One region of the Streptomyces sp. CA189 genome, then DNA from elsewhere that is predicted to be linked to it. Evidence: riboswitches for the same ligand, from Rfam matches in the RefSeq annotation. Region 1 holds a riboswitch; each other region holds the start of a gene.
What was found. A riboswitch is a leader RNA that binds a small molecule or an ion and turns the genes downstream of it on or off. The one in region 1 is predicted to bind cobalamin.
Positions count from the first base shown of each region.

Region 2: another riboswitch for cobalamin. It lies ahead of AC061S_RS02815 (ribonucleoside triphosphate reductase); the one in region 1 lies ahead of AC061S_RS01585 (ABC transporter substrate-binding protein).
Region 3: another riboswitch for cobalamin. It lies ahead of metE (5-methyltetrahydropteroyltriglutamate--homocysteine S-methyltransferase); the one in region 1 lies ahead of AC061S_RS01585 (ABC transporter substrate-binding protein).
Region 4: another riboswitch for cobalamin. It lies ahead of AC061S_RS12680 (energy-coupling factor ABC transporter permease); the one in region 1 lies ahead of AC061S_RS01585 (ABC transporter substrate-binding protein).

Region 1 is NZ_JBWJVM010000001.1:333,136-336,334, reverse strand. Features, by position in the region: gene AC061S_RS01590 (FecCD family ABC transporter permease) at 1-768, opposite strand, end outside; gene AC061S_RS01585 (ABC transporter substrate-binding protein) at 777-2,012, opposite strand; cobalamin riboswitch at 2,240-2,429, opposite strand; gene AC061S_RS01580 (SseB family protein) at 3,124-3,199, shown strand, end outside.
Region 2 is NZ_JBWJVM010000002.1:120,186-123,384, reverse strand. Features, by position in the region: gene AC061S_RS02820 (anaerobic ribonucleoside-triphosphate reductase activating protein) at 1-57, opposite strand, end outside; gene AC061S_RS02815 (ribonucleoside triphosphate reductase) at 54-1,832, opposite strand; cobalamin riboswitch at 1,876-2,016, opposite strand; gene AC061S_RS02810 (glycoside hydrolase family 71 protein) at 2,113-3,199, opposite strand, start outside.
Region 3 is NZ_JBWJVM010000017.1:44,125-47,323, reverse strand. Features, by position in the region: gene metE (5-methyltetrahydropteroyltriglutamate--homocysteine S-methyltransferase) at 1-1,607, opposite strand, end outside; cobalamin riboswitch at 1,780-2,005, opposite strand; gene AC061S_RS16390 (GntR family transcriptional regulator) at 2,126-2,800, opposite strand; gene AC061S_RS16385 (RNA-guided endonuclease InsQ/TnpB family protein) at 3,028-3,199, opposite strand, start outside.
Region 4 is NZ_JBWJVM010000012.1:79,371-82,569, reverse strand. Features, by position in the region: gene AC061S_RS12690 (flavodoxin family protein) at 1-235, opposite strand, end outside; gene AC061S_RS12685 (methylglyoxal synthase) at 314-1,231, opposite strand; cobalamin riboswitch at 1,363-1,556, shown strand; gene AC061S_RS12680 (energy-coupling factor ABC transporter permease) at 1,586-2,281, shown strand; gene AC061S_RS12675 (energy-coupling factor ABC transporter substrate-binding protein) at 2,290-2,619, shown strand; gene cbiQ (cobalt ECF transporter T component CbiQ) at 2,624-3,199, shown strand, end outside.

The DNA.
Region 1 (3,199 bases):
CATGGTGCGGGCGTAGTCCTCGCCGAGCAGCAGGGCGTTGAGACGCTTGGCGGTCAGCAGCGCGGTCAGCAGGCCCGCGCCGATGACGGGCAGCATGACCTGGAGGTCGGGCCAGGTCGTGGCGCCGAAGCTGCCCAGGCCCCACATGACGAACTGCTGGGCGCGCTCGGGCCGGGCGTAGACGAGCATCACGCCGACCACCGCGGTGGCTGCCGAGCCGATCATGACTCCGATGACGAGCAGGGTGACGGCCGACTGCACCCACCGCGAGAGGAGCAGGACGAGGGCCAGCACGGCGGCGGCGCCGAGCGAGGCGGCGAGTACGACGCCCAGGCGGCCCAGGCCGGCCAGGTTTCCGGTGAAGCTTCCGGCGACGCCGCCCGTGCCGACGACCACGGCGGCGACGCCCATGCTGGCGCCCGAACTCACCCCGAGGGAGAACGGGTCGGCCAGCGCGTTGCGGAACAGCGTCTGCATCTGTACGCCGGCCACCGCGAGGGCGGCGCCGACGGAGGTCGCGGTCAGCGCGCGCGGCAGTCGGACCTGCTCGACGATCACCGTCCACCGCGGGTCGGCGGCGGTACCGCCGAACAGGACCCGGACCACGTCCGCGACCGGCACCCGGTGGGAGCCGGTCGCGATGGTGAGGACGAACAGTGCCGCGGTACCGGCTGCGAGGGCGAGGACGACGACGAGCCGCCGCCGCCCCGGCCGTACCGCCCGCGAGGCGTCCGGGAGGTCCGGCGAGGCGGTCGGCGCGGTTGCCATGTGGGTCGTCACGCCTTGGGCACCTGCGTGTAGAAGGTGAAGGCGTGGTCCTTCGCCTGGTCCGGGTGCATCAGCGCGAAGAGGTCGGCGAGGACCAGATCGGGGCGCAGCACGCCGCGCTCGAAGTAGTCGTTGCCGCCGCCGGGGCCCAGCGCCTTCGTGTTCGTCCAGACCGCCCCGCCGGAGAGGGCCTTCAACTGCCCGTACCGGCTGTCGGCCTTCACCGCGTCGGCGGTCGACTGCCACTTCTGGTCGGCGATCCAGACCGGGGCCTCGCCGCCCTTGGCGTACACGGCCTCGAAGTTCAGCTGGAGGTTGCCGGTGCCCGCCTCGCCGGCCCAGGGGTAGGTGCCGCCCGCGTCCTTGATCAGCTGGGCGGCGTAGCTGCCGCCGGCGGGCATGTACCAGGTGCCCTGGTACATCGTGCCGGGCAGTACCTCGACGGGCTTGCCCGCCTTGACCGCCTGCGCGCCCTTCTTGGCGATCTTCCGGTAGTCGCCCTCGATGGTGTCGAACACCTCGCCGGCGCGCTTCTCCGCTCCGGTGAGCGCGGCCATCGCCTTGACCCACTCGGCGCGGCCGAGCGGACTGGACTCCAGCCACTCGGCGTTGGCGACCACGGCGATACCGGCCTGACGCAGCTTGGGGTACTGCGGGTCGTCGGTGCCCTGGGTCATCAGCACGTCCGGCTTGGCGCCGATGACCGTCTCGGCGTTGAGGGTGCGGTCCTTGGCGTACTCGGTGACCTTGCCCGCCTTCACCCGCTCGGTCACCTCGGTGGAGGAGATGTTCGCGGTGCTCGCCACACCCGTCAGGACGTCCAGGGTGCCGGTCTCGGTGAGCAGCGGCAGGTGGGTGGTCGAGGCTGAGTACAGGCTGTTGACCGGGACCGTGACCTGCTGCGCGGACGCCAGATCACCGGACAGCTCCGGCTTCGGCGCACCGCACTTGACCAGTACGTACGACTCCGGCTTCCCCTTGGGGAAGGGCTCGTTGACGGTGAGGACCTGGTAGCTCTTCTCGTACCGGAGCGTGAAGTTCTTGGCGTGCTTCACCGTCGACTTGATCGGGAAGTAGTCCTTGGCCGGGTCGAAGTCCTTGATGCAGCCCTCCCCGGCGGCCTGGGCCTTGGCGTCGGCGGGCGGGCCGGAGTCGCTGCCGCACGCGGTGAGCGTGAGGGCGGCTGCGAGGAAGGCTGCCGCGGCGGCCTGACGGCGCCCGGGCATGACGGATCGTACGGACAAGGTGACTCCTGGTGGCATGCGTAGGCAGCGCGCATCGGCACTTCGAGGCGCGTGATGCGGCGTACGGAAAGGAACCCGCTGAGGGAAGAGGTCGTCAGAACCTGGGGGAACGGGCCCGTGCGTCAAACCGGACAGGTCGGCCCCGAAGAGCCACGGGCAACACAGAGCTGCCGCCATACGTACGCAGGCACACGGGTGCCACCGCCTCTCCTGGGGTAATCCGCCCCGTACATCGAGGTGCGACGGCGTGAGTCTCCTGACTCGGGATCAACGCTTCTCCGGCCTTCCCACCCCCGGATGGGGCGGTGGCCATGGCGGAGTCGCTCCCCCTACACAGTGGCGGTACCGTGCCGGAATCTCACCGGCTTCCTCGTTCCGCCGTCGCTTGTCGACGGAAGCATCGCAGAACCGGATACGGCCACGCCAGACCCACAACTGTGCGACCAGACACAGAGGGTGGCGCTTTGGGCGGAACCGATGCAACGGCCCGACGAATACCTTCGAGGTAGCCGCCGGGGGCCGGCGCTACTCGCCGCTCATCGGCACACGAGGACCATCTGGGAAGAAGGCGTCGGGCAGGGGCGAACAGGAGCCAGGTGGCGTGGAGGTGGTGCGGGGCTCCTGAACAGGTCCAGACAACGAAGAAGGCCCAGGTCGTTGACCTGGGCCTTCTCGCAAGAGCGGATGACGGGAATCGAACCGGCGCTATAAACCTGGGAATCCCCCGGCACTTGAAGCCGCGTGTGGCCTCCGACACGCGCATACGTGTTCCTTGGTGGGCAGCCGTAGCGGGCGGCGACGTCGCGCCGGTCGATCCAGGTCCCCCCTCGTCCTCCTCGGCCCCCTGTCCTGGATTCCCTAACCGGGAAAGGCGGCCAGCGCCGGGTGCTGCTCGGATCCCCGTCGGCGGCGATCAGCCCTGCGCTCGCCAGGCAGGAGCCGATGGTGGCCAGATCCTGTTCCGGCATGTCTCCCGCAACACGTCCGCACCCCCCAGCAGTACCGACAGGGTGTGCCAAGCTCGAATGAAACCCATGCAGATGGCACGAATGTACGATCATTCAGGGTGGGCTGTTATCCGGTGATAGCGCGAGCGAACCGAGGAGGACACGTGTCGTTGCGTGATCTGGCACGCAACGAAATGGTTGCGGCGATGTCGCCTTCCGAGCGGTTGGAAGCGTTGCGCT
Region 2 (3,199 bases), on a different contig from region 1:
GCCGATGCGGACGACCTCGGGCGGGGTCGCGGCACCGGTCTCGGCGGCGGCGCTCACACCGCGGCCTTGAAGTGGACGCGCTCGGCGTGTTCGCCCTTCTTGCCGATGTTGAAGGAGGACACCGGGCGGTGGTAACCCATGACCCGGGTCCACACCTCGCACGCCGCCCCGCACGTGGGGCACTCGGGTTGCTCTCCCGCCAGGTAGCCGTGGTCCGCGCAGATGGAGAAGGTCGGGGTCACCGTCAGGTACGGCAGCCGGAAGGTCTCCAGCGAGCGGCGGACCAGCTTGCGGCAGGCCTCCGCCGTCGGGATCCGCTCGGGGGTGTACAGGTGCAGGACGGTGCCGCCCGTGTACTTGCCCTGCAGTTCGTCCTGGCGCTCCAGCGCCTCGAAGGGGTCGTCGGTCCAGCCGACCGGAAGCTGCGAGGAGTTGGTGTAGTACGGGTTGGCGTCGGTGCCGGCCTGGAGGATGCCGGGGAAGCGGGCCCGGTCCTCCTTCGCGAAGCGGTACGTGGTGCCCTCGGCCGGGGTGGCCTCCAGGTTGTAGAGGTGGCCGGTGCTCTCCTGGAAGTCGACCATCCGGGCCCGGACCCGGTCCAGGAGGCGGACCGCGAGGGCGTGGCCCTCGGGCGCGGTGATGTCGTGGGCGTCCCCGCTGAAGTTGCGGACCATCTCGTTGACGCCGTTGACGCCGATGGTGGAGAAGTGGTTGCGCAGGGTGCCCAAGTACCGCTTGGTGTACGGGAAGAGACCGCCGTCGATCAGGTCCTGGACGGTGATCCGCTTGAGTTCGAGGCTGTCCTTGGCGAGCTCGCACAGCCGGTCCACCTCGGCCATCAGCCGTGGCTCGTCACCCGAGCAAAGGTGCCCGAGGCGGGCGCAGTTGAGGGTGACCACGCCGAGCGAGCCGGTCTGCTCGGCGCTGCCGAAGAGGCCGTTGCCGCGTTTGAGGAGCTCGGTCAGGTCGAGCTGGAGCCGGCAGCACATGGAGCGGATCATGTTCGGTTCGAGCTCGGAGTTGATGAAGTTCTGGAAGTACGGGAGCCCGTACTTGGCGGTCATCGCGAAGAGCCGCTCGGCGTTCTCGCTCTCCCAGGGGAAGTCCCGGGTGATGTTGTAGGTCGGGATGGGGAAGGTGAACACCCGCCCGGTGGCGTCGCCTTCCGTCATCACCTCCAGGTACGCCCGGTTGATCAGGTCCATCTCGGCCTGGAGCTCGCCGTAGGTGAATCCGGTCTCCTCCCCCGCGACCACCGGGATCTGCTCGCGCAGGTCCTCGGGGCAGGTCCAGTCGAAGGTGAGGTTGGTGAAGGGGGTCTGGGTGCCCCAGCGCGAGGGCACGTTCAGGTTGTGCACCAGCTCCTGGACGCACTGCCTGACCTGGTCATAGCTCATCGCGTCGAGGCGGACGTAGGGGGCGAGGTAGGTGTCGAAGGAGGAGAAGGCCTGGGCGCCCGCCCATTCGTTCTGCAGGGTGCCGAGGAAGTTCACGATCTGGCCCACGGCCGAGGACAGGTGCCTGGGCGGGGCGGAGTCGATCTGTCCGGGTACCCCGTTGAAGCCCTCGGTCAGCAGGGTGCGCAGGGACCAGCCGGCGCAGTAGCCGGAGAGCATGTCCAGGTCGTGGATGTGGAAGTCGCCGTCGCGGTGGGCGCGCGCCACGGCGGCGGGATAGACCTGTTCCAGCCAGTAGTTGGCGGTGACCTTGCCGGCGGCGTTGAGGATGAGTCCGCCGAGCGAATATCCCTGGTTGGCGTTGGCGTTCACCCGCCAGTCCCGGCGGTCCAGGTATTCGGTCACGGTCTCTACGGCATTGACGACAGCAGTCACGGCAGCCCTCCCACGGGGCTCGGCACGGAAGAATGGCGGGCCCTTTTCACAGCCCATGCCGGCAGGTGTCGGACTCGTCCGCCGTGGCGGACTCACCGTTGCGGGGCAGTCCCGGATTCCCACCGGGTTCCCTGTTGCCTCGGTCGGGGAGAGGCCCCGCCGAACCGGCAGGGCCAACACTACATATAGATGCGACAGCAGAGTGCCACCACTACATATGGGGTGACGAAGGTCCCGAACCAAGGGATTTCAGCCCCTGCGGACTTCAGCCTCTGCGGACTCAGCTCCGGCCGCTGGTGGCCGCGTAGTACTGGAGGTCCTGGACCTCCACCGCGCGGTCCACCCGGTAGCGCAGCTCCACCCGGGCCCCGGCCCCGCCGTCCCGCACCACGGCCGCGGACCCGGCGCCCGGACTCAGGGGCAGCAGCTCGGAGTGGACCCCGGCCGGGGCCGCGTGCGTGTCCCGCGCCGCCCCCACGGCCGTACGGATGCTCGCGGGCGCGGTCAGGAAGCTCAGCACCTCCACCGTGTCCCGGGCCGCGGCGCTGCCGCCCCGCAGCGACATCACGAGGGACTGGCCGCCGCTCGGGGCGGCGGCGGCGAACTGGGTGCGCGAGCTCAGGTACAGCGTGTCCCGGACGATCTTCGGCCAGCCGCCCGTCTTGAACCGGGTGAGGTAGTACGAGGAAAGGTCCAGGTAGGCGTGGCCGTTGTGCAGGGAGGGCGCGAACTGGCTGCCCTCGCTGTAGTCGTTCCAGGTGGTGAGCTGGACCCAGTCGGCCCCGTCCTCGATGGCACGGTTCCACGTGGCGCGCAGGGTCGCGGTGTTGCCCGCCTCGTCGTAGACGCCCTGGTTGGGCCGGGCGTCCTGGACCGATACGGGCTGCATCCAGATCTTGCCGGCGGCGTGGGCGCGCCGTACGTCGCGCGTGGAGCTCTCCTGGCCGACGTAGCTGCGGCTGCCCCACTCGGAGAATCCGTGGCTGATGGGCTCGAACTCGCCGCTGTGCGCGCCGAAGTCGAGGAAGAGCGGAACGAAGGCGGTGCGGATGCCGTGCCGGGACTTCAGGTCGTCGATGACCCGGGTCCACCAGGCGACGCTCTTCTGCTCCGCCTTGAACGGCGAGACGACCAGCCGCCCGTCGGGGAGCCGGTGGGCGGCCGGGGCCCTGCCGAGGTCCGCGAGGAGGTCGGCGAGCACGCGCGGGTCGTCGGTGTCCAGAGAGGTCATGTCCGGCATCAGCATGACCTTGAAGGCCGGGTCCACCGAACGGGCGGCCTCCATCAGCAGCTTGCAGCGTTCGAGGTTCTTCCCGGAGAGGGAGAGCAGGTCGAGGGTGAAGCCGTCGATGCCGGCGGCGCGGGCG
Region 3 (3,199 bases), on a different contig from region 1:
CCGTAGGACTGGACCCAGCCGTGCTGGGTGGCGAGGTAGCCGGTCAGCTGCTCGGCGAAGTACTGGACCATGTCGTTGCGTTCCGGCTCTCCGTGCACCAGCACGTCGAGGCCCGCCTTCTCCTGGAAGGAGACGACTTCGCGGATCTCCGCCCGGATGCGCTCCTCGTAGCCCGCCGTGCCGATGCGTCCCGCGCGCAGGTCGGCGCGGGCGGTGCGCAGTTCCGTGGTCTGCGGGAAGGAGCCGATGGTGGTGGTCGGGAGCAGGGGCAGGCCGAGGTGGGCGCGCTGGGCGGCGGCCCGTTCGGGGTAGGACGGGGAGCGGTGGACGTCGGCCGCGCTGATCGCGGCGCTGCGGGCCCGGACGGCGGGGTCGTGGGTGATCCGGGAGGCGGCGCGGGAGGCCAGGTCGGCCCGGTTGGCGGCGAGTTCGGCCGCGATCGCGTCGGTGCCCCGGGCCAGGCCGCGGGCGAGGGTGCTGATCTCGGTGGTCTTCTGGCGGGCGAAGGCGAGCCAGCGCCGGATCTGCGGATCGGTGTCCCGCTCGGCGTCCGCGTCCAGCGGGACGTGCAGCAGGGAGCAGGACGCGGCGACGTCGACCCGGTCGGCGAGGCCGAGCAGGGTGCCCAGGGTCGTCAGCGACTTCTGGTAGTCGTTGATCCAGATGTTGCGGCCGTTGACCACGCCGGCGACCAGCCGCTTGCCGGGGATGCCGCCGACCGCGGCGAGGTCGTCGAGGTTGGCCGCGGCCCGGTCGGTGAAGTCGAGGGCGAGGCCCTCCACGGGCGCCTTCACCAGCACGGGCAGGGCCTCGCCGAGCCGGTCGAAGTAGGAGGCGACGAGCAGCTTGGGGCGTTCGGTGAGACCGCCGAGCTCGCGGTAGGCGCGGGCCGCAGCGTTCAGTTCGGCCGGGGTGCGGTCCTGGACCAGGGCCGGCTCGTCGAGCTGGACCCAGGCGGCGCCCGCCGCGCGCAGTTCGGCGAGGACCTGCGCGTAGACGGGAAGCAGCCGGTCGAGCAGGGTCAGCGGATCGAAGCCGGGGGCCGCGCCGGGCGCGGGCTTGGCGAGGAGCAGGTAGGTCACCGGTCCGACCAGGACCGGGCGGGCCGAGTGGCCGAGGGCCAGGGCCTCCTTCAATTCGGCTACCTGGCGGGCGGGTTCCGCGGTGAAGACGGTGTCGGGCCCGAGTTCGGGGACGAGGTAGTGGTAGTTGGTGTCGAACCACTTGGTCATCTCCAGCGGGGCCACGTCCTGGGTGCCGCGCGCCATCGCGAAGTAGCCGTCCAGGGCGTCCGCCTCGACGGCGGACCGATGCCGGTCGGGGATCGCGCCGACCATGACGGTGGTGTCCAGGACGTGGTCGTAGTACGAGAAGTCGCCGGTCGGGACCTCGGTGATGCCTGCCTCGGCGAGCCGGGCCCAGTTGGTGCGGCGCAGTTCGCGGGCCGTGGCTCGGAGGGCTTCGGCGGTGACGCGGCCCTTCCAGTAGCCCTCGACCGCCTTCTTCAGTTCCCGGTTCTGTCCCTGGCGGGGGTAGCCGTACACGGTGGCCCGTACGGATGCGGCGGTGGATGCGGCTGTGGATGCTGCTGCGGACTCGGTGGTCACGGAACTCTCCTTCGCGAGCGTGTCTCCATGGACCCGGTGACGGGTCGCGGACGCGAAGGGGGTGCGGGAACGGGCGGGCGCCGGGGTCGCGTACGGCTCGGTACGCGACGGGAGGATCCGCCTGAAGCACGCCGACCCGCCCACGAGGTCACCGGGAAACCGTGCGCGGTCGATCGCGCACGGGCAACGGGCAGGTCTTCGGACTCGCGGGCACGCCTGCCGGTCTCCCGGCGGGCACCTAATGGCCGTCGCTTCCCAGGACCGGTTCCGGTCCCAGTGCGTATGACGGCGGTCGTTCCCGCTCACCGCTGCGGGGCAGTCCCGGATTCCCACCGGGTTCCCTCTTACGACGCATCCCGCCTGGCGGACGGGGGCGAACCAGCTGCGCGGCCCACATTAGGGCGGATCACCGGGAAATGAACACAGCTTCCCGAATGTCGGACGGTGAGATGGGACACGGAGCCACAACGCCCCCGCCCGCGACCGCCGGTCCCGTCACCTATCCCGCCGCCGGACTGCTATTTCTCCCGCTCGTGGTACATCTTCCGCGTGTGCTCCGTGTGCGCGCGCATGATCGCCGTCGCGGCCTCCCCGTCACGGTCCGCGATCGCCGCGATCAACTCCCGGTGCTCGACCCAGGACTGACGGCCCCGCTGCCGTGCGACGGGCGTGTAGTACCAGCGGACGCGCCGGTCCACCTGTGCGGCCAGCTCGGCGAGGACGGCGTTGCCCGCGAGCTCCATGATCTTCGCGTGCAGGCGGGCGTTCGCCCTGACCGCGGCGTCCACGTCGTCCGCGGCGACGGCCCGCTCACCCTCCGCGCACAGCTCTTCGAGCGCCGCGATGGCCTCGGCGCCGGCGTGGGCGGCGGCCAGCCGGGCGGCTTCGGCCTCCAGGAGGGTGCGGACCGTGAGGAGCTGGTCGGCCTCCGCCTCGGTCGGCTCGTGCACGAACGCCCCCTGGGCGGGCCGCAGATCGACCCATCCCTCGGTGCTGAGGCGCTGCAGCGCCTCCCGTACGGGCTGCCGGGACACCCCGAGGTGTCCGGCGAGCTCGCTCTCGACCAGGTGCTGCCCCGGCTGGAGGGCGCGGGTGGTGATGAGCTCCAGCAGGGCCCCGTAGACGCGGTCACGCAGCGGGCCGGGCCGTTCGAGCTTGGGCACCGCCCCCTGCGGCAGTCCTGTCGACAACATCACGGTTCCCTCCTGGGCAGCGCCGGCCGCTGCGTCGCGAACCCCATGATGGATTGTCTTTCGCCTACAGTCTACGGCGCACCGAGACGGCGGCCTCCCGACGGCCAACTCCCCACCGCCAGGCCCGCGTCAGCCCTTGCCGCCAACGATTCCATCCTGTAGACAATATTTCATCGACACCGTTCGGAAGACCCGAACGGAGTGCCACACATTGAATCCTCCGCTCCCTACTGGGAGGGGATTCCTGGCTCACGTTGGCTGCGGACCGGCGGTCCGCACGCTCTTACACGATCGGCACCAGCCGGGTTGAGACCAGCCCGGACGAGCATCACGTGGGCGGAGTTCTTGTCCCTGGGGTACACGGCTCCGCACGCGGTGCACGAGTAGGTTCGTTCAGAG
Region 4 (3,199 bases), on a different contig from region 1:
CCGGCCACTGATCGCTCTCCCAGCCGTGGTCGGTCATATCGGGCCAGACACCGGTGGCGATGTCGTGGTCGACGGCCCGGATGAGCGAGGTCCGGACCCCGGCGGCCTCCATCACCGCGCGGCTCTTGTCGATCAGGCCCTCGGTGTTGCTGGGCTCGGGCGATCGCTTGAGCGTGCAGTTGACGTAGACGGCGGTGAGGTCGGAGTAGTCGTACGCGTCGGATTCGGCTGCCACCGCCTCAGCCTGCGGGGCGCCGGGCGCCCCCGCCAGCCGACCGCGCCCGGACGGGGAGCGCGGCCGGCTCGGCCGTCCCTACAGGCTCTCGATCATGGCGTCCGCGCTCGCCGCGTTCAGCGCGAGCCGTACGTCGGCCAGCGCGACGAGCCGGATCAGCGCGCGGACGTCGTCGCCGTGCGGGTGCGAGGACAGCGGGTCGAAGAAGAAGACCAGCAGGTCGATCTCACCCTGGGTGACGAGGGCGCCGATCTGCTGGTCACCGCCGAGCGGGCCGCTGCGCAGCGGCGTCACGTCGAGGCCGATCATGCGGTTGATCAGGGTCCCGGTGGTGCCGGTCCCGTAGAGGCGGTGCGGCTTGAGGTCGGCGGCCCGGCGCTCCGTCCAGGCCAGCAGGTCCGCCTTGCGGGAGTCGTGGGCCACCAGAGCGACGCCGCGCGGCCGGTCGGTGCGGACGCCACCGGCGGTCAGCCAGGTCGGGTCGGCCAGCGGGAAGAGGTAGATGCCGGCGGCGCGCAGCTCTTCGCGACTGATGTGCCCGTCGTGGTTGGCGTCGATCCGGTCGAAGGCCAGGGCGTCGGCATCCTCGGAGAGACCCGTCGCACCGAAGATGTGCTCGTACTCCTCCCGGTCGATGCGGCCGTCGCCGTCCCGGTCGAGGGCGTCGGCGAGGGCGTCGAGGGCGCGCAGGGTGGAGGCGCGGAACGAGGGGTCCCCGTCGAACGCGTCGCGGGCGGCGGCGGCGACGAACTCCTGCTCGCTGATCCTGCCGCCCCGGTCCGTGTCGGCGGCGGCCTGGAGCTGGTTCCACAGCTCGGCGTACACGTCGTACAGCGCCGCCCGGCGCCTGCTGTCCCCGGGCTCGGTGAGGTGCTCGGCGAGCCGGCCCGCGTAGGCGATCAGGTCCTCGCGGCCGAGCTGGCCGTCGCCGTCCAGGTCGTACGCGCGGAACAGCCGGGCGATACGGGGCAGCCAGTCCTCGGCGGTCACGGACATGTAGAACTCCCTTTTCAGATGGGGCGGTTGATGCACATGGTAGCGGTACGGACACAGCGTGTTACCACTAAGCGGAATCCAGTCGCCGCCCGGCGTGGTTGGGGCGGGTTGTTACCGGTCCGCGCGGCCGACTAGGGTCAGCGGGCCTTGGTGTTCGGGAAACCGGTGAGAAACCGGTGCGGCCCTCGCCACTGTGATCGGGAAGTCCGGCTCCACTCCTGCGGGAAAGCCACTGGGCTGCGCGGGAGGTTCCGCGCTGCCCGGGAAGGCGGAGCATGGACGTCAACCCGTGAGCCAGGAGACCGGCCGGGGCGCGTTGTCCATCCACGAGGTGCTGGAGAGGTCTCCCTACTCATGCATATAGCCGAGGGGTTCCTGCCCCCTTTGCACGCGGTCGCCTGGGGCGCCGTGTCCGCCCCCTTCGTCGTCCACGGCGTCCGCTCGCTCACCCGCGAGGTGAAGGCCAACCCCGAGAGCACGCTGCTGCTCGGTGCGGCCGGAGCCTTCACTTTCGTCCTGTCCGCCCTGAAAATCCCTTCGGTGACCGGCAGTTGTTCACACCCCACGGGCACCGGGCTCGGGGCGATCCTGTTCCGGCCGCCGATCATGGCGGTGCTCGGCACGATCACCCTGCTGTTCCAGGCCCTGCTGCTGGCCCACGGCGGGCTCACCACCCTCGGCGCCAACGTCTTCTCGATGGCCATCGCCGGCCCGTGGGCGGGCTACGCCGTCTACCGCCTGCTGCGGAAGTTCGAACTGCCGCTGATGGTGACCGTCTTCTTCGGCGCCTTCTTCGCCGACCTGGTCACCTACTGCGTCACCAGCGTGCAGCTCGCCATGGCCTTCCCGGACCCGGCCTCCGGATTCGCGGGCTCGCTCGCGAAGTTCGGCGGGATCTTCGCGGTCACCCAGATACCGCTGGCCGTGAGCGAGGGGCTGCTGACCGTCCTGGTGATGCGGCTGCTGATGGCGTCGAGCAAGTCGGACCTGGTCCGGCTCGGCGTCGCCAAGCTGACCTCCCCCCGCACCGGAGAGAAGGCGGCGGCCTGATGAGCGGAATGTCGAAGAACACCAAGATCAACGCCTTGCTCCTGCTCCTGGTGGCGGCTCTGGCCGTCCTGCCGATCGCCCTGGGGCTCGGCGAGGGCAAGGAGGAGCCCTTCGCCGGCGCCGACGCCCAGGCGGAGGCGGCGATCACCGAGCTGAAGCCGGATTACGAGCCCTGGTTCTCCCCTCTTTACGAACCCCCCTCCGGCGAGGTCGAGTCCGCGCTGTTCGCCTTGCAGGCGGCCCTGGGCGCGGGCGTGCTCGCGTACTACTTCGGCGTCCGCAAGGGCCGCCGCCAGGGGGCGGCCGCCGCCGCTGCCGCCACCGCCCCGGAGGCGTAGGCGGGTGCTGCCGATCGACGTGGCCGCGCACAGCAGTCGCTGGCGCGGCCGGCACCCGCTGGAGAAGGCCCTGCTCGGGATCGGGCTGACGGTCACCGCCGTGTGCCTGCCGCCCTGGCCGGGCGGGCCGCTGGTGGCCGCCGCCACCCTCGCCGTGCTGCTCGGCCCGGCGGGGGTGCCCGGCCGGCAGCTCTGGCGGGCCTTCCGGATCCCGCTCGGCTTCTGCTTCACCGGGGCGCTGCCGCTGCTGTTCGCGGTCGGCGGCCCGGCCGGGCCGGTGTCCCTGGCCCCCGACGGCCCCCGCCTCGCCGCCGAACTGCTGCTGCGCACCTCGGCGGCCTCGCTCGGACTCCTGCTGTTCGCCTTCACCACCCCGGTCTCCGACGTGCTGCCCCGGCTGGTGCGGGCCGGGGTGCCGGCCCCGGTGGTGGACGTGGCCCTGGTCATGTACCGGATCGGCTTCCTGCTGCTCGACTCCATGGCCCAGGTCCGCCGGGCCCAGGCGGCCCGGCTCGGCCACACCGGCCGGGCGGCGGTGTGGCGTTCCCTGGCCGGGCTCGCCGCCACCTCCTTCGTACGG